DNA from 2 places in the Mesorhizobium sp. ES1-6 genome. Region 2 is predicted to be linked to the other one. Evidence: predicted binding sites of a transcription regulator. Region 2 holds the regulator's gene; the other holds the start of a gene.
What was found. The regulator LexA, encoded in region 2, represses DNA repair genes until DNA is damaged. The targets are predictions, from matches to a motif close to TGTTCNNNNTGTGTTCNG.
Positions count from the first base shown of each region.

Region 1: LB564_RS25320 (DUF3072 domain-containing protein) is a predicted target of LexA. The motif match lies at 818-835, and genes of this name have one in related genera.

Region 1 is NZ_JAIUGU010000012.1:168,743-183,756, forward strand. Features, by position in the region: gene LB564_RS25315 (YidB family protein) at 1-409, opposite strand, end outside; gene LB564_RS25320 (DUF3072 domain-containing protein) at 574-783, opposite strand; gene nadE (ammonia-dependent NAD(+) synthetase) at 1,525-2,352, shown strand; gene LB564_RS25335 (OsmC family protein) at 2,484-2,954, opposite strand; gene LB564_RS25340 (DUF1272 domain-containing protein) at 2,983-3,297, opposite strand; partial or broken gene LB564_RS25345 (GlxA family transcriptional regulator) at 3,378-4,345, shown strand; gene LB564_RS25350 (DUF2066 domain-containing protein) at 4,411-5,205, opposite strand; gene LB564_RS25355 (CGNR zinc finger domain-containing protein) at 5,259-5,897, shown strand; gene LB564_RS31780 (ABC transporter substrate-binding protein) at 6,097-6,660, shown strand; gene LB564_RS25365 (hypothetical protein) at 6,702-7,253, shown strand; gene LB564_RS25370 (hypothetical protein) at 7,868-8,110, shown strand; partial or broken gene LB564_RS25375 (low affinity iron permease family protein) at 8,163-8,614, shown strand; gene LB564_RS25380 (ion channel) at 8,715-9,155, opposite strand; gene LB564_RS25385 (alpha/beta hydrolase family esterase) at 10,413-11,531, shown strand; gene LB564_RS25390 (PAS domain-containing protein) at 11,597-12,667, opposite strand; gene LB564_RS25395 (glutathione S-transferase family protein) at 13,484-14,209, opposite strand; gene LB564_RS25400 (TetR/AcrR family transcriptional regulator) at 14,426-15,014, shown strand, end outside.
Region 2 is NZ_JAIUGU010000001.1:478,506-493,519, reverse strand. Features, by position in the region: gene gltX (glutamate--tRNA ligase) at 1-1,364, opposite strand, end outside; gene LB564_RS02630 (ComEC/Rec2 family competence protein) at 1,468-3,933, shown strand; gene lexA (transcriptional repressor LexA) at 3,927-4,670, opposite strand; gene LB564_RS02620 (GntR family transcriptional regulator) at 5,056-5,829, opposite strand; gene LB564_RS02615 (ABC transporter substrate-binding protein) at 5,983-6,969, shown strand; gene LB564_RS02610 (ABC transporter ATP-binding protein) at 7,030-7,809, shown strand; gene LB564_RS02605 (ABC transporter permease) at 7,815-8,738, shown strand; gene kynU (kynureninase) at 8,773-10,020, shown strand; gene kynA (tryptophan 2,3-dioxygenase) at 10,065-10,901, opposite strand; gene LB564_RS02590 (AMP-binding protein) at 10,898-12,523, opposite strand; gene LB564_RS02585 (alpha/beta hydrolase) at 12,831-13,661, shown strand; gene glp (gephyrin-like molybdotransferase Glp) at 13,705-14,910, opposite strand; gene moaC (cyclic pyranopterin monophosphate synthase MoaC) at 14,910-15,014, opposite strand, start outside.

The DNA.
Region 1 (15,014 bases), on a different contig from region 2:
GCTGGTCTGCCGGAAGGGTGCCGTCTGGGGTCATCTGGTTAACTGCATCGGGCAGATCCCTGGTTATCCTTGCAACCAGCTCCTCGCGCGAGAGGCCGGTCTGGCGGGAAAGAGCCTCCAACGTCTGCGCGTCAATGGCTGTTTCCACCTCGTGCGGCTCGATTGGCTGGTTCGGCCCGGTGCCAACCCAGGAGTCGACCTTCGAGCCGGCGCCCGCATTTCTGAAGCGGTCGAGAATATCGCCCAGCGCGGTGCCGGATACGCCCTTCGACACCTGATCCAGTATCCCACCATGGGGATTGTTGGGATCGCTCTGTGCCGCTCCGCGGATCACCTCTGCGATCTTGTCGCGGTTTCGATATGCCAGGACGCCCAGCATAGCGATCGCAAGTCTTCCTAGATTGGCCACTCATTCCTCCTATGGCTGCGAATAGGGAGAAGGTCTCGGCCTGGCAAAAGTTCCGCGATTGGCCGCCAATACCAAGGAGCACTTTGGCAACCGCAGGCATTTCTATCGCGCCGCGCGTGAGACGGAGGGTTCGGGGCGGTGGAAGATAGACCTGGGCCTGGTGCTCAAAGTCTCAGCTTTGCCCTCAGTGCATCTATGCGCTTGGAGGCCTCCGCCTTGCTCAGGTTGTCCGCAAAGCTTTCGTCATCCTGTGCCTGCTCACACAGGGTTTTGAGATAAGACGCTTGGGACGGGGTCATTGGGTCGTCGCCACTCACCCATTCGTCGGGATCTTTCTCGACGTTTGCATCGGTTTTTGCGCGCGAGTCTTCCATTGCAATCTCCTGCCGTAGCAGTGAAGAATGCGCTTGATCTCCTTTTGTTCCCCTTGCCCTTTGACGCGTCCGGGTACTGCGGTCGCCTGGTGTATGCCACTTTGCGAATATCATTGATCGTGGTTGCGCTCGCCCAATAGAGATCCGGCTGATCCCGCTACGCGCCAAGACGCCTGAAATTGGACTGTTTCGTACATCCATCTCGCAGGAACGCAGCACCATCCCGGTCGATTTTGGCACCCACCCTTGCTTGAACGGCTCGGGTGTGGTCCAGGCTTCGAACAAGACGCGCGGCGGTCCGTCGAAGGTTCGTGTGACAACCAGCTCACGCTCGGACATCCGTTCAACCGTCGTACGGTTCCTCCAAGCGCCTGGTCCGCATCGCGTGACAATGGGGCCAATCAGACCTTGAATCAGGAGCGCCGGAGAAGCAGGCGCAGCGGCGTCCGTGCTTGCGATTTCCGGCGGTCTCCTATTTCACAGCCGAGCTTAATCCACGCCGCACAAGGTCAAATCGAGGTTGGCGTCCACGCACTGCGAGGCCGCTAATCTGATGTGATGCAGGTTGAAAAGATCAGCAATCCGTTTCGCCAAGGCCGATGAACGACAGCCTGGCCTGAGCGCACGGGCTCGACTATCAAAACACTTTGCGTTTCCCACGCTGGCCAAGACAAGGTCGGTAGACCGGGATGGCACCAACGATTGCCTTTGATTCTTGCAACCACAGGAGCAGCAAACGACATGAAAGAACAGGGAGCGATCATCAGTGCCTTGGGCGTCGCTGCAAGTTTCGATGCCGCGGAGGAGGCGCGCCGCCGCATCGAATTTTTAAGCGGCTACCTGCGTGCAGCCGGCCTCGGCACGTATGTGCTGGGCATCAGCGGCGGGGTGGATTCGCTCGCGGCGGCACTGCTGGCCCAACGAGCCGTAAGCGAACTGCGGAGCGCAGGATACGATGCCAAATTCCTTGCTGTCCGGCTGCCGTATGGCACACAGGCCGACGAGAAGGATGCTCAGCTGGCACTCGACACCGTTGGCGCGGACGAAGTCCACAGGCTCGACATCAAACCGGCGGCCGACGCAATGCTGGATTCGATCAGGTCAGCTGGCGTGCAACTCGGCGATGCTCATCGGGAGGATTTCTTATTGGGCAACATAAAGGCCCGTCAGCGCATGATCGCCCAATTCGCGCTCGCCGCTGCCCGCCGAGGACTGGTCATTGGTACGGATCATGCGGCTGAGGCAATGATGGGCTTCTTCACCAAGTTCGGCGACGGCGCCGCTGACCTGCTTCCTCTTTCCGGGTTAAACAAACGCCGGGTGCGCGCGCTGGCGTCGCATCTGGGTGCTCCATCTGATCTGGTCAACAAAGTGCCCACCGCAGATTTGGAGAACCTCGTCCCGCTTCGTCCTGATGAAGATGCATACGGAGTGACATATGATCAGATCGACGATTTCCTCGAAGGTAAGAAAATCGACGAAGTGGCGAGAAAGCGTATCCTTGATGCCTATCTCAGCACCGCTCACAAGCGCTCGCTTCCGGCGACACCCAATCTCGCGCCAGAATAACGGTGTTTGGCCGTTGCCTGCTGTTGTCGCACCGGCACGATGCCGCTGGCCGGCGTTCGGTTGCCGGTCGTCTGACATCAATGGATTTGCAGCCGGAGGTGCCTAGACGTAAGCACGGCGTCCGTTCTCGTTCACAATTTTTCGTAAACAGCCTCGACAGCAATCGGGAAATTGACGGACCGCGCGATGTAGCAAACCTCATGAATTCCATGATGGAGAGCTTCCGCCTTGTCGAGATCAACCCCGGTTTCGACCCCAATCCTGGGCCGCAATGTCACGCCCAGAAAACGCCCGGCTCCGTTTGGCTCGCTCTCGCCATGGCCGACGGGTTCATCAGTATAAGAATGGACGACGATGCCCGCGTCACTCGCCAGATGCAGGTACCAAAGCATGTGGCAGGCCGAAACTGATGCGAGGAGGAGATCTTCGGGATTGGGTAGCGCCGGATTGCCCCCAAGTAGCGGGTCGTTGGAGCATTGTATCACAGGCTTTCCGGCGGTGATTATATCCCATGTCCGGTCGTAGCCCCGATACGTCCTGGTGCCGTCGCCGCGATTGCCCGTCCATCCAATGCGACAGGTGTAGTCGTGGAATTTAGCCATGCTGTATCTCTCCTGTGCTTGGATTCCCCTATCGGCCCTCCGGCCTGACGTCGCGCAGACGCCTGGTGAGATCTGCGACCTGCCCTACCGTCCATTTCGAGTGTGTTCGCCGGTTGCTCGCTGGATCGTGCTCAAGCCCGAGACAGGAGCCCCCACGCCACTCACGACTTGGCCGGATCGGCCTTGCTGAAAAATTTCCACCGCATGTTGGGCAAACGTCATGCAGAACGGTCGCGACGCACTCTGCACAATAGGTGCACTCATAGCTGCAAATCCGGGCCTGCGAACTCCCGGGGGGCAGATCGCGGTCGCACCATTCGCAATTGGGCCTGAGTTCGAGCATGGACGACCTCCTTTCCACCCGGTCTGGATCGCATAACGGGCTTATGGCATAAATGCCATAAGCCCTCGGATTCTGCCAAACTGCACCGCGAGCGACTGGTCGCCTTTTTGGTATTCGAGCGCACCAAGCTTCTCGATGTCACCGGCCCGCTGCAAGTCTTCAATGACGCCAAGCGAGAAAGCGGAGAACCCGCATTTCGTACTATCCTTGTTTCGCAAGAGGGCGGGCCCATCGAGACGGATGCGGGCGTTGTTCTCCAAACCGTAAGTTTCGATCACTGCCGTGAGCTCTCGATCGACACTCTCCTGGTTTCAGGTGGAACAACGGCATTAGAGGCCGCAAAATCCAGTTCCCTTCGGGGTTGGTTGATCAGACAGGCAAAGGACGTGCGTCGGCTTGGCTCGATTTGCCTGGGAGCGTTCATTCTGGCCGAGTGCGGTCTGTTGGATGGCAAACGTGCGACGACGCACTGGGAACGTTGCGCCGAACTTGCAGATCGTTTTCCGGCGATCGACGTCAGGCCCGATCCAATTTTCGTACTATGCGGGGACGTATGGACATCGGCAGGGGTGAGCGCCGGCATCGACATGGCGCTTGCGATGGTTGAGGAAGATCTCGGGCACACGACAGCCTTGGCGATCGCACGGGAGTTGGTCCTGTACCTGAAACGACCGGGCGGACAGTCACAATTCAGCACCGCGCTTCGTCAACAAACCAGAGACCGCGTCGGCCGCTTCGAGCGTCTGCATGCTTGGATTAGGGAAAATCCTGGCGCCGATCTGTCCATCCCCGCACTGTCATCCTTCATGGCCATGAGCCCGCGGAACTTTGCCCGAGTCTACTCAAGGGAAAATGGACAGACTCCAGGACGAGCCGTAGAGGCACTGCGGGTTGAGGCGGCACGAGACCTTCTGGAAACCAGCCGCGAGTCTGTCCAGCAGATCGCACACGCGGTTGGGTTCGGCGACCCTGAGACATTCCGGCGGCTTTTGCAAAATGGCTCGGGGTTGCTCCAAGCGACTACAGGAGCCGCTTTGGGCTTCATTGAGCGTGAAAACCTCCATGTGGTTGGCAACTCCGATCGAGTCTCCCACAATGTCATGGCACCCTGTGCTATTTAGTCGGTCGCAAGCGTTTGGCGGCACCTCCGATTGCGCTGCGAAAGGCAGCATCGAAATTTACGCCGGCAACCTCCCACTTTCGACCATCTGGACCAAGTGGCAGGCGCCACACCGCATGCCAGCCCGGCTCGTTGGTTTCCCAATCGAGGTGCCCGACCAAGATCGCGTCTGCGCCCAATCTGGATTGCAGCCTGGCCAGGCTCTCATGCGACATGGCATCAACTTTGTCCTGCGCGATCGCCGACAGATCGGCCTCTTTCGCGAATATGATCGGTATCGCAAAGCGCGTCGAAGCATCTTCAAAGCTTGAGCGCAGGTCCGATCCGTGGACGCCATCGGCGGCCAGCATATAGCTGCGCGCCATATCAGTCACTTCGACGAGGAGCGCCAGCTTTGGGCGCGCCCCCAGCCACGGCATCTCACCCAGCAGCGCCATCGCGTGATCCATGCGTTTCCGGTCGAACTGGAACGTGAGATCGAACGGGCGATCGCGTGTGCCCTGCTCATCGTGAATTGGAGTGCCGAACATGCGGTCATGGTAGGTGTACGACCAAACCATGACAGGGGCTCCGGTCGCCAGTGAAGCGAACGCCGGGTTATGCGCGATGTCGGGATTTCCGGTCAGCTTTTGCGCTGCCAGTTCGAAACCCTGCGGGATGGCGGGGACGCGCGTTTCCTCTCGATCTCCGGTGACGATCACGCTTGAGCGATAAAGGAGATCGTCATTTGCGTGGGCCGTGCCCCCAAACGCAAACCAGGACAGGAGCATCAACAGAGGCTTCTTCATTGATCCTCCCAGCCGTCTTGAGTAACCGTTTATGAGGTTACATATTGGCGACGATGGAATCAACGGAATTTGCCCGGACCTACCTCTCGCCGCACGGACCCATGCGCATGCTGGGTGGTGCGCCCGCCCTTGATCTTGCCAACACATTGCACTGGCGCGACGGGGCCGAGATCGACTGCATACCGAGCTATCAGGATCTGCTGATCTTTTGCATTCCGGCCCTTTTGTTGTCGGAAAATGAAGAGCGAGCCCTCGAGCGTCATGCCGCAAATCAGCCACGCGTCGCCCGCGATGTGCATCTCGAGGTCCTGAAACTGCGCGCCGCCCTCAAATCATGGCTCAACGTCTGGGCGAAAAACCTCGCCCGTGGCGTCACCCCCAAACCGGTTGCATTGCGCAGCTTTCATGAAGCGATAGGTCAGGCGGGCGGCTCGGCTGGCCTTGGCGACATCTTGAACCTCCAATCCGCGTCGGCAAACGAGAGGCTATACCTGCCGCTGCGCCGTTCGGCAGCGGCCGCTGCCATGCTGGTGCTGTTCCCATCAGGAAACGACATCAGGCAATGCGAGGCTGACCATTGCGGCGGCTTTTTCATCAACGATAGCCGCTCCAAACCGAGGCGCTGGTGCTCGATGGATGGTTGCGGCAACCGCGCCAAGGCGGCCCGCTACCGTCTGGCACATCAGAAGTAGTGCGGACGACGCTCAGACCGGAAGGGCCTGCCGCAGCCAGTCCGTGCAACCCTGCCGCATCGGACATCCAGGGGTGGACTGTGTCGGTCGTCGCGATGGTACAGATCGTTGGAGATGCGTTCGTCTGTCTCTGTCGGTCGAGGCATCGCCGCGTTAACGGTACACCGGCAAGCAGGGCGAAACCGGAGGTGTTGGGAACATGGGAGCGACTGGATCGGGCTCAGAAGAAGCGACCAGAATCGGGGCACTCGTCCCTTTGACTCGCCCGGGCTGGGTTGAGGCAGGCAGACATTTGCTCGCGGGCCTTCAGCTTGCTGTCAGCGAAATCAACGGCGCTGGCGGCATCGGCGGCAAAGCGCTTGAGCTGCTTGTCCGAGACACTGCAGCTGATCCACAGAAGGCCCTCGCGGCGGTGGATGAACTGGCTCGCTTGGGCGTGGCGGCGATTGCGGGAGAGTATCACAGTGTGGTTGCTCGCGCGGCGGCTATCAGGGCCGACGAGCTCGGCCTACCCTTTCTGTGCTCGTCGGCGGTCATCGACAGGCTCTCGGAACGACCAACGAAATGGGTCGCACGTCTTGCTCCGCCGCAGTCTCGGGGCTGGAAAATATATGCAGACTTTCTCTCCCGCGCTGGCCACCATCGGATCGCAGTTGCATCGCAGGAGAGTGTCTACTGGGCCTCTGGCGTTCACATTCTGCGGAATCACCTTCAAGCGGCTCATCCTATATTTGGATGTCGGGGAGAGTTGCAAGGCAGGTGAGATCCGCTCTCCCGATCGGCGGGACATTATCGGAAATCAGCATGAGTGCGCTGCACGCGTCATCGTTGTGCGACCAACTCAGCGACCACCGGGCAACAGTCCTTCTTCTTCTGGTGGGCCAGCCAGAGCCGGCAATCTCAATCGTCAAGTCAGTTCGCAATGACAGCCGACTGTCCACGCTCAAGATCGGCGCTCCGGCCGGGCAATCAGAATTCGCTGAATGGGCCACGTTGCTAGGTGAAAATGGCGCTGCGATCCCCTTCCTGAGCTACCGACCCGGGCAGCTCAATCCACTAGGCTCACGCGTCGAAAGAGCGCTGCGGGAGAAATTGGACGAGCCGCCCTCCTTCGTTGCCCTGGAAGGCTACGACACGATCACCGTCCTTGCCGATGCGATGCGGTCCCATGGAATTGACCGGAACAGCATCGCGGCGTCATGGCCGCACATGGAGGTTGCCGGCACCCGCGGGCAAATCCAGTTCTCTCGCGCACCAGCCACGACCGTTTGGCAGTGGACTGGTGCGCCGATCCAAATCGTCGAAAGAACCCCCGGCGACCCGGCGCAATTCAGGCTTGTTCACGATCCAAGGTGACGAACGCGGGCACGACCTTGGTGGCCTGGTATAGACTGGGTCGCGCCATGCTGCGCCCGCGTGTGGACGTGGACCCAAGTTCCGCCCCGCTTCAGTTCTGTTGCTAGAGCTGTTGGAAGACCAGCCTGATGGCGTCGTTGAGGGTGGTCATGGAGTAGGGCTTTTGCACCCAGCCGAGTGGTCTTGCTGCTTCGGCGCGAAGCATCACCTGGTCATCCCCAGGCGCCGTTGTAGCCCTGCGAATGCGACCCAAGATCAGCGGTTCCCGTCCAATCGCTCGTCCGGAATGACAATGGTGATGGGCTTGCCGACCCCTTCCGGCGGAACAGGCGTTCGGCTCCCGGTCCCCGGGGCGAGATAATGCCGTTGAGGTTCCTTGCTGACGATGGAACCATGGGACGACTAAAATGCCGCCCAGCGTTTGGCGGCGATCGTGGAGAGGAGAAGGGGCCGGCGCAGTGCCTGAGGCTAAGGCGCCGGCCATGGCGACCGGCAGGTTCGCCGCGCGGACAAGACAGGACGACGGCGACACGCTCAAGTGCCCTGCTAATCCCCTGAATGGAACCGTTTCGTGTCGACGCGCATTGATGGTCTAGTCAACGGAGGGTAGCGCAGTGTCCATCATAGACAGCATCACCGGCATTTTCTCCTCCAAAGAGGAGGCACCGAAGAAGGCGCCTGCTAAGAAGACCGCCCCTAAGAAGGCAGCTACGAAGAAGGCATCGACTGCGAAGGCGAGCGCGACCAAGAAGACCGGAGCTGCACCTGCTATGGCAGCGCACTCCAAGAGCTCCGCGTCCAAGGGCGAATCCGGTCAGCCCAAACCGGCGTCTAAGAAAAAAGCGGCTGCCCAATGAACAAAAGAACCCCGCTTCGGCGGGGTTCCTTCTGATTCGGCCGGGACGGTGAATGGAAAAGACATTTGGACATATTGCCAACGCCGTTGCTCGCGGAGCGGGTCGGCCGACCACATTTATTCTTTGCATCGCGCTGATCGCGGTGTGGGGTTTTTCGGGACCTGTCCTTGGCTTTCAGAAACCTGGCAGCTCATCATCAACACCTCGACGACGATCATCACCTTCTTGATGGTTTTCCTGATCCAGAATACGCAGAACCGAGATGGAGCAGCCGTACAGGCAAAGCTTGACGAGTTGGTGCGCGTGAGTAGCGGCAAGAACAGCTTTATCGGGATAGATCACTTAACGGCGGCCGAGGTCGAAGAGATCCGGTCGACCTGTGAGGCCGCAGTTGCCCGCGCCCACTCAACCGAGCCGGCACGCAGGGCAAGCGAAGGCGCAAGGAAAAAGAACGCCACCAACGGCAAGCAAAGCTTCTCATCGTACATGAGAAAAGGCGTCTAAGCCGCTCTTCGCAAATCGCAATATGCTTTCTGCGGGCTGCCGTACCTCCGGATACGCTACTAGCCCCCATGTCCAAGACGGACCAATGGTCTGGCTGGCTCTACCTCCTCTTCCAAAAATTCTCCATGGAGAGATAGGTGAACGAGGCGGTCCAACTCAAAAGCACCAGGCCGGTGAGCGCCTCAGACGAGGCAATCAGTCGGATCGCACCCTCGGCCCTTATGTCGCCCACTCCCAGCGTCGTGTAATTGGTGACGGAGAAATACAGGAAGTCGATCCAGCCATCGGAGATTTCTCCGACGATTTGTCCGAACAGCCCGTAGCTATGGAGTCCCCAGAAGACGGAACCGTAGAATGTAATCTCGACTGTGTGGGCGGCAAGCGCTCCGAAGATCACGATCAGCAGGCGTCCTCGGCTCGGGAACCCACCGACCTCGGCTGAACGGGCAGAGCTTGCAACCATTTTGAACGCCTCATAGTGGACGAGAACACAGGCGATCGCCAAAATGAGCGAAACAAGACTGACTGCGATGACGTTCATGACGATGCACCGGTTAGGAAGGCTTGGTGTTGATCGCAAGATTCAGTGCCTCTGTGAAGGTCTGGTTTGCTGCGATACAGTCTTATCGCCTATGGCTCGCTCAAGCCGCAGAGACCAATCGATCGCCCGGTCGCGGCTTGACAGCTTCGTGGTAAATTCGAAGGACGGTCGCGGGCTTTGGCTCGCAGGATGCCTGGCATCTCATGCCATAACGCAGATCCCGCTGATCTACCTGCAACCGCATGCTGAACCAATTTAGGAATGTTCCTCCTTCTCCAGTAGGTCAGGTCAGTGCACCTTGCCGGAGGTCGGCCGACCAGGTCAGGTCAGTGGGGTCCTTTCCTTCTGGCTTACAACAGCCGCCACCGCCGCGCCGCCTCCTAGCGCAAGCGATCGGCGTCGACGTCTGCTGTTTGACGTTTTAGAAGATGACGCCGCGTAGGCGCTGCGGTTACGCCGCCCGTCTTCTGCGAAACGGTCGCTATTTGGAGATGCTTTCTTTGGCTTGGTTCTCGGTCGAAGCATTCTCATGACCAAACCATAATTCAGTCGAGGCACGTGTTCCAGTCGCTTTAGCGTTCACTAATGCTGCCTGATCTGTTCCCCGCAGTCGAGCGTTCTGTGCGATCGTTGGCAAAGTCCAAGCGCAACTGCTCACCAAGCCGAGGCACCTAGGCCGTCGATCACGGCCATGAATTTACAAAAGCGCCGAGCAGTCGATCTCATCGCCCAAGGAGGCTTCATCGTCGCTAACGAGCCATTGCGAATGTGCCCTCAGTCGCCTGAGGCCAGCAGTCTTCGCGTGGCGTTCGGTTCGCTCGACCTCCAGCGTTGCTGACCCTGAGCAGCATGCTGCCCGGCGGAGTTCCGTGACCAGCCCTTTGCATTCGGAAATGGCAGGGACCCAAACGGAGTGATCGTGATCCACTTGATCCCTTCCCTTCCCTCCCCGATTAGTGTGTCAACAATGTCGGATGTGAAGAGGTAAGTCGTCCCTCATTAGACTGATGCGACACCGCCAAAATGGGGTATCTCGCCTGTTCTCCGCCTGGTTCCGATGCCACTGAACCCACCTGCAGACGGCTAAAAGTCCCGACATGAGCCCACGGCAGATCGGGTGAGGACACCGGGGCTGGCGATGAGTCACCTGCTGACGATTCCTTGCGGGTATTTTATGCTGCACCGCAGCAACCAACCTGGAAAGGCGGCGTTGGGCTGGATTGGATCTGCTTTCGGCCGACGCAAAAGGATGCCGACATGGGAAGTCTCGCTGATGCCGTTGCACGTGTTGCTGCTCGACGCAAACAGATCGACGGCGTCTTGGGTGGTCGCGAACAAAACCAGCGCTTATCCGAGCTTCAGGCATTCGGGTCAAACCCCGGGAATTTGCGAGGCTGGACATACCGCCCCAAGAACGTTGCAGCGCATGCCCCTCTGGTCGTTGTTCTGCATGGCTGTACGCAATCGGCTGCGTCCTATGATCGCGGCGCCGGCTGGTCGAGGATGGCAGATCGCAATGGCTTTGCCGTGCTCTTTCCAGAACAGCAGCGCAGCAACAATGCCAATCTTTGTTTCAACTGGTTTGTCCCAGACGACACCCGACGGGACTCGGGTGAGGCGCTTTCGATCCGCCAAATGATAGAGGCAGAGGTCACCGCCCAGGATATGGACCGAACCAGAATCTTTATTACCGGTCTTTCTGCTGGCGGCGCGATGGCGGCCGCCATGCTGGCGACTTACCCGGAAGTCTTTGCGGCCGGGGCGATCATAGCTGGCCTACCCTATGGCAGCGCCAAAAGCCTGCCGCAGGCTTTCGACCGGATGCGAGGTCACGGCGGACCCACCGCGAAGCTATTGGCGACCACCGTCCAGCAAGCTTCCGGTCACTCCGGACCTTGGCCGAAACTCTCCGTCTGGCATGGAAGCGCCGACCAAACTGTCAGTCCGGTCAACTCCGATCAGCTCGTCGGGCAGTGGCTTACACTGCTGGGGCAGAGTAGATCCCAACCCCAGAGGGAGCAGCATCAGGGCTATCGCCGGGACGTCTGGAAGAATGCCGCGAATGAGGAAGTCATCGAGTCGTACCTAATTCAGGGCATGGCGCACGGGACACCTGTGGATTCTGGAGACGGATTGAGTCACGCCGGACCCTTCATGATCGACACCGGAATTTCGTCCACCTCGCTCATTTCCCGCTTCTGGGGACTGGAAGATGCGGGCTCTGACAGGCAGTCGCAACATACGCGTTTATCGGCAACATCGGCTGGACAATCCCCTTTGGCGGTCGCGCAACCGCAGTTCGAACCGCGCGATCCGGCGGCAGGGCCTGGTCGATTTATCGAAAACGCTCTTCGCGCTGCGGGCTTGATGAAGTAGGTCACCGCAAGGCTTAGTCTCGGATCGTCGGCGAGCGGGCGGGCCTGTATGCCAAAACTGTTAGATTAACCCGAGGCGTAGGCAGGCTGGGCCGTCGAAAGGGCAGGAGTGCCCGGGATGCTTATGTTGATTTTCAAACCGTCCAATGTCCACTCCCGCAGGATCTGACCCTGAAGCTGCTTCTGGACTATTGCATCGATCATGGTCGTGCCGAAGCCGGGCTCCCCTGGCGAGGATCCAGCTTTACGTCTCCCGCTTTCTTCCCACCGCAGGTTAAAGCCGCCATGATCGCCCGTCGCCTGCCAGCTGACCTGCAACCGCCCAGTATCCTTGGCGAGGGCCCCATGGGTGGCGGCGTTGACGATCAGTTCATGGGCGACGAGAGCCAGTGGTTGAACGACCACCGCAGCGATCAGCACTTCAGGTCCGGTCAATACTGTCCTGTCTGAAGCGAAATGGGCGACCTGCCTGGAGACGATTTCGTCCAACGGCACATCGCGCCAGCCGCACTCGGCCAACAGGGCGTGTGCGATTGCCAAAGCCTGGACACGGCGTTGAACGGCCGCGGCATAGAGCGATGCATTGTCCGCCTTGCTCAGCCGAACGATGCCATCGACAACCGCTAGGACATTCTTTGCCCGATGATCGACTTCCATGAGGAGGCGGTGCTCCGCCGCTTCGAGGCTCTGAATTTTGCGATGTTTGGTTACATCGATTTGCGACGCGAAGTAGTACAGGAGCTCCCCTTCATCGTCGTGGATGGGGCTTAGATGGAGCTGGTTCCAGAACGGCGATCCGTCCTTGCGGAAATTCAGGATCTCCACATTCGTCTCGCGTTCACGCTCTATCGCCGCTCGGACCTCCGCAACGGCCGCCGGCGATGTGCCCTCCCCCTGTAGGAAGCGGCAATTTCTGCCCAGGATTTCATCGGATGTATAGCCGGTGAGATCCAAAAAGGCCCTGTTGGCCAGCACGATGGGATTGTCAGGCTGCCTAGCATCGGTGATGACGATGGGCATGCGCGTGCGCTCGAACGCAGCCGACGCCAATTCCTTGCGATCCGCCCATGCGGTGGAGGCTGCTGCCGCCGGCGCGTCGCCATGCAGGGCTGACGAAGGTTTGGCTTTATCAGGCACTCTTTGCTCACTTGGTAGATATCAGGGACAACGCCCGATTTCCTACAAGGTTTCCGACGTGATGCTTTTCGACCAGGACCGCTTGCCCGAGTAAAGCCGCCAATCGGTTCTTCGGGATGTTCACTTCAAGCGAGGCACACGGGGCCTGTGCCCCAGCTCCAACGTGCAATCTCCGCGCATCAAGCGTCGCGGCATGTATCATGGAGCATTACGCATGTTTATGGTCTACAGCTTGACCGATGGGTTCCAGGCGAAGTTGAGCCGGTTGAATGGTCCCGCACCGGCGCGGCTGCCAACGCAACGCGCGGTGCAGCCGTCACGACAGGGATGCTCATCAGGAGGTGACGGCTCAATCAACGGGCCATTCCGTCCGCCACTTCCCATCGACGCCTCGAACCAATACCTCGGCATCGTAGCCCGTGGCCGAAGCACTCCTCGCCGTCTCGACAGCCGCACGAACGGCATCGGACAAGCATCGCAAGGTGACGGGCATGTTTGGCGGCCAGCCGAATGGACACGGCCTGCCCTGCTGAACCGGCCGGGCTACCACCGTTCCAACCAGGCGAATTTCCTTGCCGAGCCGCGAAAGCGATCGGACGCTCGAGCAGATTGCGAGTCGGTGCCGATTTGTGCCCGCACTTTCGCGGGCTTCGTCCGGTATAAAGGAATGCCGCCAGGAACTTACCGAAACGGTTTAAAACGGCTTTCCTTGTCGTGACGGATGCTGCCGCAACCTCGAGAGGTATCGGCTTTTCTATCACGGTGGTCCCGCAGCTCGCTCGCAGCAGTCCAAGGGAACCCGATCGATCGTTTATCCTACACCGAGGAGCTCTGCTCAGGCGAACTCAAAGCGAAGAAGCGATCGGTGACCCGGACGACATATGCCGCAAGATTTGAGTGACTTTCGATCCGCCGGCGAAGGTCGGTTTCGAAAACCGGCACCAGCAGACTTCGCAAGACCCCGTAAATGAACCCGTCGACAGCGGTCGCTTTATCGCCCATTACATATGAGCTTGCTGTGAGCTGGGTGGCGATTGCATCAATGTCGCGTCCCGCGTTTTCCTCGACGGCGGCAGGCGAAAGCCGGCCAGTCCCCTGGAGATAAAGTGTCTTCATCATGCGGCTCCGGCCTATGCGTCGAACAAGCGGGCGCACGGGGCCGGGCAACCGGTCAAAAAAATGGGCGGGTCCCGCTGCAAAATTACGATCACCCCGCCAGCGGAGATCGATCAACGCGAAATAGAGATGCTCTTCCGCCATTTTCTCGATCGCCCAGGCGATAGCGCGTTGCCTGGGGGTGAGACCGGCGTCCAAATCGACATTGTATTTGCGCTCGACATGGCGGCGGATGAGCGCGGAGTCGGCGATTATTTCACCATCGTCCTCAATGAAGGGAACCTTGCCGTTTGGCGCCTTGGCAGTGCCGTCGCCGCAATGTTCATACTCAAGCCCGGCGAGCTTGAGCTGCATCATCGTTTTGATGACGAAAGGGCTGCCGTCCGGCATCCCGAAATGAGGGCCGAAACCGTGAACAATAATCAAGCTTGCCTCCTTCGTGCTAGCTCACCGAGGCATAGGCGCTTCGTGCCGAGACCGCCGTCCGGTTCGGTTGCGAAGCGTTATCCGCCAAAAAACGCCGGCGCGATCGTGAGCCGAGATTGCTATAGTCTTTCGAGCCGCCGCATGGCATCCATCCGTTCAGCAATTTCCATATACATAGTGTAAATCGAAATAGCCACAGGAGATTGGGACCGGCGCATGACGAAGAGACAATATGTGAGCGAGGTGCGCACCGCCGCGGTGACGCAGAAGCGCGAGCGTGTGATCGAGGCGGCTCAGCGCTTGCTGCGGGAGGACGGCATTGGCGGCTTCTCGCTGGATTCGGTTGCGAAAGCAGCCGGGATCACGCGTCTCACAGTCTACAATCAGTTCGGTTCGCGCCGAGGTCTCCTCGAAGCTGCTTTTGACGAGATCGCGCAGCGCGGCGGCCTTGCTCGCCTGAGCGTCGCCATTGCCAACCCCAACGCGCGCAAGGGCATTGAACAACTGGTCGACATCTTCTGCAGGTTCTGGGACAGCGACCCGGCCCTCGCGTCCCTGCACGACGCCGTGGGAATAGACGATGAATTCGCGCAGGCGTTGGTCGAGCGCAACGAGCGCCGTCGGACGAATCTCACCACGCTGCTGGACCGGGTTTTGGAGGGCCACCACGGCAACAAGGCGCACAGGGAGGCGATCGATCTCATGTTCGGCCTGACGAGTTGCGCGATGTACCAGCACCTCAGGAGGGGCCGCACGAGCAGAGCTGTGGCGGATATCATCAAGAGCGCTTGCAACGATGCGATCG
Region 2 (15,014 bases):
TCGAACACACCGGGCGAGGTGCTTTTGCCGGTCAAGGCGGCGCGCAGCGGCTGGGCCACGGCGCCAAGCTTGTAGCCGCCAGCCAGCGCATAGTCGCGGATCGCGGCCTCGGCCGTGGCCGCCGTCCAGTCGCCCGCCAGCGACTTCAAAGCTTCGTGAGCGCCACGCAATATCTTGCGGGCATCGTCGTTGAGCAGCAGTGCCGCCTTGTCGTCGATCGGCAGCGGCCGCGCGGCAAACAGGAAGGCGGCGCCATCGACGAGCTCGACCAGCGTCTTAGCGCGCTCCTTCAGCCCCGGAAGTGCCGCCAGCAACTGCGCCTTGTTCTTCTCGTCGAGGCGCGCCGCCATCGCCGGGCCGCCCTCCAGATAGGGCAAGGTGGCGATGAAAATGTCGAACAGTTCGGAATCGGCCATGCGGCGCATATGGACGCCGTTCAGCGCCTCGAGCTTGGCGAAATCGAATCGCGCCGCGCCCTTGTTGACGTCGCCGATGTCGAACCAGGAGATCATGTCCTTGATCGACATGATCTCGTCGTCGCCATGGCTCCAGCCCAGGCGCGCCAGGTAGTTGAGCAGCGCCTCCGGCAGGTAGCCCATGGCGCGATAGGCCTCGACACCGAGCGCGCCGTGCCGTTTAGACAGCTTGGCGCCATCGGCACCATGGATCAGCGGGATGTGCGACATCGACGGCACGTCCCAGCCCATGGCGTTGTAGATCACGCTCTGGCGGGCGGCGTTGGTCAGGTGGTCGTCGCCACGGATGATGTGGGTGACGCCCATGTCGTGATCGTCGACGACAACGGCATGCATGTAGGTCGGGTTGCCGTCCGACCGAAGGATGATGAAATCGTCGAGATCCTTGTTGGGAAAGCGCACCTCGCCCTGGACCCGGTCCTGCACCACCGTCTCGCCCTCGGTCGGCGCCTTGATGCGAATGGCGCCCTTGACGCCGACGGGTGCCTCCGACGGATCGCGGTCACGCCAGTGGCCGTTGTAGCGCGGCGGCAGGCCCTTGGCCCGCGCGGCCTCACGCATCGCCTCGAGTTCGGCTGGTGTCTCGTAGCTGTAATAGGCCTTGCCCAGGCGCACCAGTTCCTCGGCCACCTCGCGGTGGCGTGGCGCGCGCTCGAACTGGGAGACCGCATCCCCGTCCCACGACAGGCCGAGCCAAGTCAGCCCGTCGAGAATGGCCGCGGTGGCTGCATCCGTGGAGCGTTCGCGATCGGTGTCCTCGATGCGTAGCAGCATCGTGCCGCCGGTGTGCTTGGCATAGAGCCAGTTGAACAGCGCCGTGCGCGCGCCGCCAATGTGCAGATAGCCGGTCGGCGAGGGGGCAAAACGGGTGATGACCTTGTCGGACATGGAACTCTCGGAAAACGTCTGAAGCGGGGTGCGGCGTGCGCGGACTTTCGCGCGTCGCGCGTTCATGTAGCATAGGGCGTCGAGGGTGCAAGGGGCAGACCCGATGGCTGGACGGAGCCGGGGCTCGGAACAGGGCGAGGACGCCATTGTCGGCGTCAGCGAACGATCCCTGTTTGCCAATCCCGCGCTCGCACCATCGGCGCCGGCGGCACCGCCTGTATCGCGCCCTGGCGAGCAGTCCTTGCCCGAGGGCATCAACGCGCCGGTCACCGTGTCCAGAACCGGTGCGATCGCTCGCTTGCGACGTCATCTCGGCCGCCTTTCATGGCCGCAAATACAGGCGGGCGTGGCTTCGGCGGCCACGCTGGAGCTCGATCGCGGCATCGCATTCCTGTTGGTGCCGGTGTTCCTGGCCACGGGCGTCATCGTCTATTTCTCGATGGCGGCCGAACCTGGGTTCGTCCAGCCCATCGCCGCCGTCGTGCTGATGGCTCTCTGTGCGGTCGCCTCGCGATCCTGGCCCAGGACCCATCTATGTCTGATGGCCGCGCTGCTCTGCGCCCTTGGCGTGCTCGCCGCCAAGGTCGAGACGTGGCGGGCGGGGACGCCGATGCTTGGCTCTGAAATCGCCACGCAGGTGACCGGCCGAGTGGTGTCGCTCGACTATATGGAGACCGGACGTATCCGGTTGACCATCGACGTGACGTCGACCGCCCGGCCGAAATTGCGCTATGCACCGGAACGGGTTCGCATTTCCGCCGCCAAGATACCGGCCGGCGTGAAGGCCGGTTCGCTGGTGAGCGGCTACGCCAGGCTGTTGCCGCCGACCGGTCCGGTGCGCCCGGACAGTTATGATTACTCCTTCGACAGCTATTTCGCTGGGATCGGCGGCAGCGGCTTCTTCATGGGAACGCCAAGGATCGTTCCCGACGACGACGAGGCGCCGCTGTGGTCCCGCCTTGCCTCGTCGGTCGAAAATACCAGGCAGGACATCGCTGACCACATCAGAGCCAGTGTCGGTGGCGCCGAGGGTGAGATCGCGGCGGCGCTGATGGTCGGGGTGCGCGCGGGCATTCCTGATGAAATCAACGAAGCCATGCGGCGGACAGGCATCTATCACATCATTTCCATTTCCGGACTGCACATGGCGCTGGTCGCGGGCACCATGATGATGCTGATGCGCGGCGTATTCGCGCTGTTTCCGGATTTTTCCTCACGCCGCCCGGTCAAGAAGTACGCCGCCGCCGCCGCGCTTTTCTCGATCGCGGCCTATCTCGTCATCTCGGGTGTCGTCGTCGCCGCCGAGCGCAGCTTCATCATGCTGGCCGTGATGTTGATCGCCGTTCTGTTCGACCGGGCGGCGCTGACAATGCGCAACCTGGCAATCTCGGCCATTGCCGTCATCGCGGTGTCCCCGCACGAGGTCGTGGGTCCGAGTTTCCAGATGTCTTTCGCGGCGACCGCGGCGCTGGTCGGCGCTTATGCGGGCTGGGCGGATCACCATGCGGGAAAGACGAGGCCACCGGCGCCAAAGCGATCCCTGGCTGGGTTCCTGACGCGAAAACTCCTTTTGGGGGCAGGCGGACTGGCCATGACGTCCATCATCGCCGGCAGCGCCACGGCGCTGTTTGCGATCTGGCATTTCCAGCGGGTGTCGCCGCTCAGCCTGTTCGCCAATCTGGCCGTCATGCCGATCGTGTCGGTCGTGATGTTCCTGGCCGTCGCCAGTGCGTTGCTGATGCCGTTCGGACTGGATTGGCCGGCTCTTTACCTCATGGGCAAAGGCCTGACGGCGATGATTGCCGTATCGGCGTGGATATCGGAGCGCTCGCCAATCGATGGTGTCGGGTTGATTTCGCGGCAATCCGTGCTGCTGGTGACCGTCGCATTGGTCATCGCGACGATGGCGACGACCCGGCTGCGGCTCGCGGCACTGCCATTCGCGCTTGCCAGCTTGTTGACTGTGTCGGATACGCGCACCCCCGATGTGCTGATCTCGGAAGATGCGCGGCTGGTCGCGCTGCCGATCGGCGGCGGCGAACTCGCGGTCAACCGGGCTCGCCCGAACGAATTCACCGTCGACAACTGGAAACGCGCGCTCACATCCGAAGCCATCGTCGTACCGGAGATGTTCGACAAGGCAGGTGGGCAATTCGCCATCGCCGATGCGGTAAACCTGCCGGCGGGAGCGCCGTTCTATTGCACCGAAGGCGTCTGTATCGCTCGACACCCGTCCGGTGCGATCATAGCGCATGTCGAAGACCGCAAGGACACCTGGAAGGCCTGCGCGTTCGCCGACCTCATCGTCGTCAATGACGCGACCGCCTACGATGCCTGCCACAATCCGCTGGTTCTCGTCGTCACCAAACGGCAGCTCGCCCGCAAGGGAAGTGCCGCGGTCTTCTTCGATCCTCGGTCGGCCACGACCCCGGCCAAGATCGAATTCGCCGTCGACCAACCATACCGGCCCTGGCATGAGCAACGAAAATTCTCACGCGAGGCGAGGGGACTGCCGCCCTATAAAAAGCCCGACAAGCCCGACAAGCCCGATGGCAAACAGGCTCAGTAGCGCCTGATCAAGCCGACCAGCCTGCCTTGCACCTTGACCCTGTCCGGCCCGAAAATGCGGGTTTCATAGGCCGGATTGGCGGCTTCGAGGGCGATCGAGGCGCCTTTGCGGCGGAACCGCTTCAGCGTCGCTTCCTCCTCGTCGACCAGCGCCACGATGATTTCGCCTGGGCTTGCCGTATCGGCATTGCGGATGATGACCGTGTCGCCGTCGAAGATGCCGGCCTCGATCATCGAGTCGCCCTTGACTTCCAGCGCATAGTGCTCGCCGCCCATGATCATATCCGGCGGCACCGAGATCGTATGCGTCTGATGCTGGATGGCGTCGATCGGCACACCGGCGGCGATACGGCCCATGACCGGGATGGACACGGCTGAAACCGCATCGTCGTCATTGCCGGCCGCGGGCAGTCGCGAAGGTGCGGCCGCCGGCTTGATCTGGCGACCGAGATTGTTTTGACCCAGGCTGCCCTGGATGACGCTTGGCGAGAATTTCTTTGCCGCGTTGAGGCCGGGCGCGATCGAATCCGGCAGCCGCAGCACTTCCAGCGCACGCGCCCGATTGGGTAGCCGCCGGATAAAGCCGCGTTCCTCCAGCGCCGTGATCAGGCGATGGATCCCCGATTTGGAGGCAAGATCGAGCGCTTCTTTCATCTCGTCGAAGGACGGCGGTATGCCGCTTTCCTTGAGGCGTTCGTGGATGAACATCAGCAGTTCATGTTGCTTGCGTGTCAGCATGGCGCGGCCCCCAAGGCATTGAACAACGGTCTGATTCAGAATCGAAAAACAAACCCAGAACAAACACTATCTGTTCCAGTTGTGTTCTGCAACCGTTTAAAGTTTAGTGAATTTGTTAAGGCGTCAGAAGCTTTTGGCTCGCGACTGCGGCCGGCAGACGACCTTTCGTTTCCGCATGGGCCTTGAAATCGTTATGGTTAATGGCTTGCGGCCTAACCCTGAAGGAGGCTTGGCGCCAGCCCTTTCGAAGGATCCAGGTAAGAGGCTCCAGCAAGTGTTCGTGCCATCTCCGGCGGAACGAAACGAAATCAAAACGCCAACGGCCGGCAAGCCGCTCACGGGCGGCCTTTATTCCTGAAGCGTCGGCCGGTGCACGGGCCCGACATCATCCGGCGACAGCCTTCAAGCTGCCGGCGCGGGCGGCGTATTTGGTCGCGCTACTGTCTTCGCTGTGGACATAGACATGCAGCGTGTAGCCGATATGGGCCGTCATCAGCGCCTTGGCCCGTTCGACGTCACGATCGAGTGCCGCTTCCATGATCGCGGTGTGATGCTCGATGGCAATCGCTTCGCGCAATGCCTCCATCGCCTCCTCATAGCCATCCTTGAGGCCAGCCGCGGCCCGTAATGTCGGCGCCAGGCCAAGAAAGCGATGATGCCGGCGTAGCTGATCCGAGATTGTCGAGCGGAAACGCATCAGCCAGTTGCATGTGGCGGCGCTCAGCAGCGCCGCATGGAAAGCCTCGTGGTTCTCGTCCCATTTGTCGACGGCCGCATCCGAGGGATCGTCGACCGCGGTCTTGCAACGGGAGAGCCGGTAGTGGGCGGTGACAACGGCATCCTCCCATTCCTTGCCGCCTTTCTCCATCGATTCGAGGAACAAGGGGATCTCGACCACCATCCTGGCGCGCGCCAGATCCTCCAGTTCGGCCCGCGATACGGGAGCGACTGTAAAACCACGGTTGCTGATGGCGGTGACAAGGCGTTCGGCCTCGAGCCGCGACAAGGCTTCGCGCAACGGCGTCCAGCCGACGCCATAGGTGCCGCGCAACGCGCTCAGCTTGAGGGGCGCGCCGGGCATGAGGCGCGTGGTCAGGATATCCCGACGCAACAGCTGATAGGCTGCCTCCGTTTTCGTGGAGTTCGTCTCATCCTGCATCGCGGTCCATCCGTCGTCCGGCAAAGAGAAATTATATATGATGTCCGACCGTGGCAAGAATTATATATAATGTTTGACAGGGGACGGCCGACTGACCATGATCGTTGCAGTAGCCGCGCTGCAAGCGGCGCTGATCAAATCTGGGAGGACATGATGTTGAAGTCGAAATCCGCTTGGGTGTCGGGTTTGTTCCTGGCTGGCGCGTTGATGGTGAGCGCCGGCAGTGCCGCCGCCGATCAGATCCGCATCGGCATTGCCAATTTCGGAGAACATCCGCAGCTCAACGCCGCCATAGCCGGCTTCAAGAAGGCGCTGACGGACAACGGCTTCGTCGAAGGCAAGGACGTCGTTTATACGGAGAGCCATACCAATTTCGATGCATCGCTGGTGCCGCAGATGATCGCCAAGCTGCAGGCCGAGCAGCCCAAGCTGATCTACACCATCACCACGCCGGTTTCGCAGATCGCCAAGAAGGCGCTCGCCGGTTCCGGCATTCCGATCGTCTTTTCCGCGGTCACCGATCCGGTGGCGGCCAAGCTGGTGCCCTCATGGGACGCCGGAGACGAAGGCATGACCGGCGCCAGCGATCTGCAGGACGTCGCCGCGGTGATGGCCTTCACCAAGAAGTTGCTGCCCAACGCCAAGCGCTTCGGCGTGCCTTACAATCCCGGCGAGGCCAACGACGTTGCCTTGGTCGAAAAGATCAAGGCGGCGGCGCCTGCGGCCGGCTTCGAGGTGGTGGAGGTCGGCATCGACAACGTCAATGACATTCAGCAACGCATCGCTTCGCTCGCCGGCAAGGCCGACGTGATCTACGGCCCGGCCTCGAACCTTATCCAGCCGGCGATCGCCGCTGTCTCCGCGGCCGCCCGCCAGGCCGGTATCCCGGTCGTCAACTCCGATGACAGCGCGGTCCGCAACGGCACCGTGCCGGCGAGCTTCGCGGTCAATTACACGCAGGTCGGCGTCAACGCCGGCACCATCGCCGCCGAGATCCTGAAGGGGAAGGACCCCAAGACGATCGCGCCGTCGCGCCCGGCCTACAAGGACCACATGGCAACGATCTCGCGCAAGGCGATGGCCGCGTTCGGTATCGAGATACCCGCTTCGATGGCCGATTGCGGCTGCATCGTCGACTGACATCGGAACCGCAAGGGGTGACGGCCTCGGCGCCGTCATCCTTGAGGTGAGGGAGGAACGATGCTCGAAATCCGATCGGCGCGCAAAGTATTCTACAAGGGCCAGGCCGACGAGAAGGTCGCGCTGGACGGTCTCAGCCTGTCGTTGGCCACGGGCGAGTTCGGCATCGTCATCGGCTCCAACGGTGCTGGCAAAAGCAGCATGCTCAATGCCATTTCCGGCGCCCTGATCCTCGATTCCGGCCAGATCCTGATCAACGGCGCCGATGTGACTGGAATGCCCGTACACAAGCGCGCCGCGCAACTGGCGCGCGTCTTCCAGGATCCGATGCGCGGCACCGCCGCCAGCATGACGGTCGCGGAAAACATGCTGCTGGCCGACTTGCGCAGCAGCAAGCGCACCTTGCGCCAGGGGCTGAACGCCACCCGGCTCGCGTCCTACAAGGAACGCCTGTCGATACTTGGCCTCGGCCTTGAAAACCGCCTCGATACCCGCGTCGACCTGCTTTCGGGCGGGCAGCGGCAGTCGCTGTCGCTGATCATGGCGGTCGGCGGGTCACCGGACTTGCTGCTGCTCGACGAACATACCGCGGCGCTCGACCCGCGCACGGCCGAGATTGTCATGCGGGCGACGGTGCGGGCTGTCAACGCGCTGAAGCTGACGACCCTGATGGTGACCCACAACATGCAGCACGCCGTCGATTACGGCAGTCGCGTGATCATGCTCGACGCGGGCCGGGTCTTACTGGAGGTCACCGGCGAGGAGAAGGCGAGGGTCACGGTTCTCGATCTGATCGGCCATTTTTCCGTCAAGACCGACCGCATGTTGCTGGCGAGCTGACCGACATGGGTTTTGTTCAGGAAATTCTCACCAGCTTCGTCGCGATCATTCCGGTCACGCTGGCGCAAAGCCTGATCCTGGCCTTTGTCGTGCTCGGGATCATGATCCCGTTTCGGATGCTGAATTTTCCCGATCTCACCAGTGAGGGCGCCTTTCCACTGGGCGGCTGCGTCTGTGGTGTGCTGCTGGCTGCCGGCGTATCGCCACTGGCAGCCATCGTGGTCGCATTCGCGGCGGGCTTCGCGGCAGGCTGCTGCACCGCCTTCATCCATCTGCGCTTCCGTATCCACACGCTTCTCGCGGGCATCCTGATGATGACGATGCTCTACAGCATCAATCTCCGCATCATGGGCAAGTCCAACCTCTCCGTCTTCGGCTCGCCAGCCGTCTTCGACTGGGTGCCGTTCGCGCGGCCAGGTTTTCCCGCCAGCAAGATCGTGGTCGCCGGCCTCCTCGCGCTGATCGCCTTCGCGTTGCTCTACATGTTCTTCCGGACCGAGAAGGGGACAGCGGTGCGTGCCGTGGGCGCCAATCCCGACATGGCCGAGGCGCAAGGCATCAATGTCTGGGCAGCCACCATAGGCGGCGTCGGGCTGGCGAGCGCGTTCTCGGCCTCAAGCGGCGCACTGATGGTGCAGTCGCAGGGGTTTGCCGACGTCAATATGGGGCTGGGGATCCTCATCAACGGTCTTGCCGCGCTGATGATCGGCGAGGCCGTCGTCGGCAAGCAGACGGTCTGGCGCCAGTTGCTGGCGCCCTTTGCCGGCGCGATCATCTATTACCAGCTTGTGTCGTTCTGCCTTGCCGCCGGCATGCCGCCGCCCGACCTGAAGCTTGCCACCGGCCTGTTCGTGCTGGCCATGCTTGCCTTGCCCAGCCTCAAGCGCGGCCGTGGGCCGGCGCCTGCCCGCGAAGCGATCCGTGAATAATCAGGGCGTGAATAAATCAGGGAATGTCACAATGATGCGTGCACCGCTCGATCTCGCAGCCGTCGAGGCCATGGATGCGGCGGATCCGCTGCGTGCCATGCGCGACCGGTTCATCTTGCCGGAAGGCGTCATCTATCTCGACGGCAATTCGCTCGGCGCCGCGGCGCCCGCCGTCTTCAGCGAGCTGCAGAAGGCAGCGACGCAGGAGTGGGCGCAGGATTTGATCCGCGCCTGGAATACCGCCGGCTGGTTCGACATGCCGGTGGCACTTGGCGACCAGCTCAGCCGATTGATCGGCGCCGCGCCCGGCCAGACGGTGGTCTGCGATACGACCTCGATCAACATCTACAAGGTGCTGCATGCGGCCTTGGCCATGCGGCCGGACCGCTCGGTCATCGTGGCCGAAGGAGACAGCTTTCCGACCGATCTCTACATGGCCGAAGGCGTGGCCTCGACGCGGCCGGGCACGGTGCTGCGGCTCGAGGGCGTTGATGCGCCTGACATTGAGGACCTGATCGACGAGCGTGTCGCCGTCGTCCTGGTCAACCATGTCAACTACAAATCCGGACAGTTGCGCGACATGGCGGCACTGACATGCAAGGCCCATCAGGTCGGCGCGCTGATCGTCTGGGATCTCTGCCATACGGCCGGCGCCCTGCCGGTCGAGCTCGACAGCGCCAATGCCGATTTCGCCATCGGCTGCACCTACAAATATCTCAATGGCGGTCCGGGCGCGCCGGCCTTCATCTACGCCGCCACGCGTCATCACGACAAGGTCCAGCAGCCGCTCAGCGGTTGGTGGGGCCACGCACGGCCCTTCGCCTTCGAACAGGGCTATGCGGCCGGCAACGGCATCCGCCGCTTCCTGTGCGGCACGCAGCCCGTGCTGTCGATGCGGGCGCTGAAAGGTGCGCTGGATATCTGGGACGATGTCGACATGGCAGCGGTGCGCAAGAAGAGCATTGCGCTCACCGACCTGTTCATCCATCTCGTCGAGACCAGGTGCGGCGCCTACGGCCTGGAACTCGAAAGCCCGCGCGATGCCAAGCAGCGCGGCAGCCAGGTTTCGTTCCTCCACCCGCACGGCTACCAGGTGATGCGGGCCTTGATCGACCGCGGCGTGATCGGCGATTTCCGTGCGCCCTCGACGATCCGCTTCGGCTTCACGCCGCTCTATGTCGGTTACGCCGATGTGTGGCAGGCGGTCGAGGTGCTGGAAGACATCCTGCGCACCGACGCCTGGCAGGACGTGCGCTTCGCGGTCAAGACGGCGGTGACCTGAAAGTCGGCACATTTTTCCGTAGGGAATTGCGTCGAACAGAGCGTTCAGAGCCGGGTGCGGACGGTCCACAGTTCCGGAAACAGGACGACCTCCAGCATCTTCTTGAGGTAAGAGGCGCCCGATGTGCCGCCGGTGCCGCGCTTCAGGCCGATGATGCGCTCGACCGTGGTGACATGGTTGAAGCGCCAGCGGCGGAAATAGTCCTCGAAGTCGACCAGCTTCTCGGCCAGCTCGTAGAGCATCCAGTAGCGCTGTGGGTCGCGGTACACGGTCTGCCAGGCGACGAGGACCTCTTCGTTCTCGGTCCGCGTCTCGCGCCAGTCCGTGCGCCTCGCATCCGCCCCGATGTCGAAGCCGTTGCGCGCCAGAAGCAGCAGCGCTTCGTCGTAGAGCGACGGCGCCGCCAGGATCGCCTCCAATCGGTCCGTCAGGTCCGGCCGGTGCTTGTGCGGCCCGAGCATTGCGAGGTTGCGATTGCCGGCCATGAATTCGATGGCGCGATATTGCCAGGACTGAAAACCCGAGGACTGGCCGAGCGCGTCGCGGAACTCGGTGTATTCGCTTGGGGTCATCGTGCGCAGCACATCCCAGGCATTGTTCAACTGCTCGAAAATGCGGGCGACGCGCGACAGCATCTTGAAGCTCGGCTCCAGCCGATCGGCACGGATCGAGCGGATCGCGGCGCCAATCTCGTGCAAGGCGAGCTTCATCCAGAGTTCCGATGTCTGGTGCTGGATGATGAACAGCATCTCGTCATGCGCCGACGACAGCGGCTCCTGCGCGTCGAGTACTTTCTCCAGGTGCAGGTAGTCGCTGTAGGACATGCGTTCCTTGAACGACATCTGTGCGCCTTCTGACGCCGGATCGTAGGGCTCGCTCAATTGATTTTCTCCGTGCGCAGCCGGAACCGCTGGATTTTTCCGGTCTGGGTCTTGGGCAGAGCGGCAATGAATTTCACCGAGCGCGGATATTTGTAGGGCGCAATCGTTGCCTTGACATGGTCCTGCAGGCGCTTGACGGTCATCGCGTCCGGCGAAACGCCTTGCACCAGCACGACATGCGCTTCGACGATCTGGCCGCGCTCGCCATCCTCGGCGCCGATGACCGCGCATTCGGCGACATCGGGATGCGAAAGCAACGCCGCCTCGACCTCCGGGCCGGCGATGTTGTAGCCGGCGCTGACGATCATGTCGTCGGAACGCGCGGCGAAGTGGAAGAAGCCGTCTTCGTCTTGCCAAAAAGTGTCACCGGTGAGGTTCCAGCCGTCGCGCACATAGTCCTTCTGCCGGTCGTCGGCCATATAGCGGCAGCCGGTTGGCCCGCGCACCGCCAGCCGTCCTGGCTCGCCACGCGGCACCTCGCGCATTTCGTCGTCGACGATGCGCGCTTCGTAGCCGCCAACAGGCTTGCCGGTCGAAGCCGGCTTCCTGTCGTCAAAGCGGTTGGAGATGAAGATGTGCAGCATTTCGGTGGCGCCGATACCGTCGAGGATGGGCTTGCCGGTCTTCTTCGTCCATTCTTCGAAGACTGGAGCCGGCAAAGTCTCGCCGGCCGAGACGGCAACGCGCAGCGACGACAGGTCGGCGCCTTCGTCCATGGCCTTCAGCATGGCGCGGTAGGCGGTCGGCGCGGTGAAGGAAATGGTCGCTTTGTAGGTCTCGATGATGTGGATCATGTTGGGCGGCGTCGCCTGCTCCAGCAGGGTCGCCGCCGCGCCGAAGCGCAGGGGAAAGATGGCGAGGCCGCCAAGGCCGAAGGTGAAGGCGAGCGGTGGCGAGCCGACGAAGACATCGTCCGGTGTCACTTGCAGAACCTCGCGCGCATAGGCGTCGGCGATGATCAGCAGATCGCGGTGAAAATGCATCGTCGCCTTCGGCACGCCCGTGGTGCCCGAGGTGAAGCCGAGCAGGGCGACATCGTCGCGGCCGGTGCTGACCGCGGTGAAGGTGACCGGCTTGTCGAGGGCGGCGCGGTCGAGTTCGGCATCGTGGTTGGCGGTGCCGTCGAAACCGATGACCTGTTTGAGAAACCCGCTGTCCTTGGCGCAGGCGGTCATTTCGTCCATCAGCCTGGTGTCGCAGAGCGCTGTGGTGATCTCGGCCTTGTCGACGATCTTGGTGAGTTCGCCGGCGCGCAGCATCGGCATGGTGTTGACGACGACGGCGCCGACCTTGGTGGCGGCCAGCCAGCAGGCAACCATGGCAGGGTTGTTGGCCGAGCGGATCAGCACCCGGTTGCCCGGCCTGACGCCATAATTCTCGACCAGCGCATGGGCCAGCCGGTTCGTCCAGTCGGACAGTTCCTTGTACGTGCGGCGGCGGCCATTGCCGATCAGGGCGGTGTGGTCGCCGAGCCCCTTCTCGACCAACCTGTCGGTCAATTCGACACCGGCATTGAGGTGTTCTGGATAGTCGAAGCCGTCGAGCAGGAAGTCGGGCCATTGTTCGAGCGGCGGCAGATGATCGCGCGTGAATGTGTCGGTATGCGCTGAAGGCCCAAGCATCTCGCCGCTACCCCATCTGCTGCCCGGCCTACGTGCGGGGCACCTGGCCGGTGGATTGAATTCCTGTCCGTCGCGGAAGGCTTCGTGCGGCCGGCAAACGTGTTGTCGACATGCCACAGGAAAGGTGACCGTCGACACGTCCGAACAGCACAGCGGACCTCCCATCTTGTCAGCTGTTCCGCAGGCAGGATCGCACCAGTCGAAATTTGTTTCAAGCCTAAAATGTATTGCCACTGGAGCATTGACGCATGACGTGTCGGCGGCCATTGCTAGCGCGGAAACGATGCCGCTTCGGGGGAGGGTGCCGATGCCAGACCATCGCATTGCCGACTGGGACAATGCCTACGCCAATGGCGACAATATCGCGCGCAGCGACCGTTGGCCCGCCGCATGGTCGGAACCGGCGCAAGCCTTTCGCGATGCATTGTCGGCGCAGGGCCGGGCACGCCTCGACATCGCCTATGGCGATCGGCCGCGCAACCGGTTCGACCTTTTCCTTCCCAAAGCCACGCCGAGGGGCCTCGTGGTGTTCATCCATGGCGGCTATTGGATGGAGACCGACAAGAGCTTGTGGTCGCATCTTGGCAATGGCGCGGTCGGCAGCGGCTTCGCCGTGGCGATGCCGTCCTACACACAATGTCCCGATATACGCATCGCCGGGATCGTCACTGAAATCGCGGCGGCCATCGGCACGGCCGCCGCCATGATCGACGGACCGCTGATGCTGACCGGACATTCGGCCGGCGGGCACCTCGCCAGCCGCATGGTGACGACATCAACGCCTTTGGCGACCGACGTCGCGCGGCGCGTACGCCATGTCGTCTCGATCTCGGGCCTGCATGATTTGCGCCCGCTGATGCGCACCGACATGAACGCGGCGCTGAAAATCGATGAGCATGAGGCGCTGACGGAAAGCCCGGCGCTGCTGCGCCCCTTGGATGGTGTCCGCATCACCTGCTGGGCCGGCGGCGGCGAGCGTTCCGAGTTCCTGCGCCAGAATGCTCTGCTGGCCAACATCTGGACCGGACTTGGCGCAATCACCAATACCGTGGTCGAGCCCGACAGGCATCATTACGACGTTGTCGATGGCCTCGCCGATCCCGCGCATCCGCTGACGCGGACCTTGATCTCGGATTAGTCATTAATTTCGTCCCGATATCAGCTATTTATGGAGCAATTCTTCAGCGCAACATCAGAACGCTACAAGTATCGCCGGCGACAGACGCAGGCGCAAAAGGCGCGCGTACGATCAATCCGTTGGCGTCGGCAAGCATCCTCAGCATGGAAGAATCCTGAATGCCGAACGGCGTCGCCACCAGTTCGCCGTCGTCTTGCCGAACCACCGCCCGTACATAATCCTGGCGCAGGTCATTGGCCGGCATCGCGCTCCCCAGCCTCGCCGGGCGGATGTCCTGACGATGCTCGCGGCCACCAAGCCTCGCCAGAAGCGGCTTCAGGAACAATTGCGAGCAGACCAGGCTTGCCACGGGGTTGCCGGGCAGGCCGATGCACCTGATGTCGCCGAGGCGGCCGAACATCAGGGGCTTGCCGGGACGCATGGCGATCTTCCAGAAGCCGAGCGTCATGCCTTCGCCGGTCAGCACATCATGGATCAGATCGTGGTCGCCAACCGAGGCGCCGCCAAGGGTGACGATGACATCCGCACCGGCGGCCACCGCTTGCCTGACCAAGGCGGAGATGGCGTCCTTGCGGTCGGCGGCGATGCCGAGATCGAGCGCGCGGGCGCCGACTGATTGCGCCGCCGCGGCAACGCCATAGGCGTTGGACGAGATGATCTGGTCCGGGCCGAGTTCGCTGCCGGGCGGCAACAGCTCGTCGCCGGTGGCGATGATGGCGACCAGCGGCCGTCTCACCACGCTCACTCGCGGGTGGTTTGCCGACGCCGCCAGCGACAACGCAGCCGGGTCGAGCACGCGTCCTTTTTCCAGCAGCACGTCGCCTTTGGAAAAGTCGAGGCCGACGCGGCGGATGTTGCGCCATTCGGCGGTGGGCTCGATCACTTCGATTTCCCCGCCGCCGAGATCCCTGACATTCTCCTGGATGACGACGGTGTCGGCGCCGTCAGGCAGCGGCGCGCCGGTGAAGATGCGTACTGCCTGTCGCTCGCCGACGGCGCCGTCAAAGCCGCGCCCGGCCGGCGCCATGCCGATCACCGAGAGTTTCGATGGCACCGAGGCAACATCAACCGCGCGGACCGCATAGCCGTCCATGGCCGATGCGTTGAAGGGGGGCTGGGTGCGAAGCGCCACGACCGGTTCGGCCAGCACACGATCGACCGCCTCGATGAGAGGGACGCTTTCGCCGGCCAGCGGTGCGGCGCCATCCAGCAGGCGTTCGAGCGCCTCGGCGACCGGAACCAGCGCCATCAGGCGTCTGCCTTGTAGTCGCCTGATTTGCCGCCGGTCTTTTCCACCAGCCGGATGCCGGAAATGACCATGGCGCGGTCGACCGCCTTGGCCATGTCGTAGAT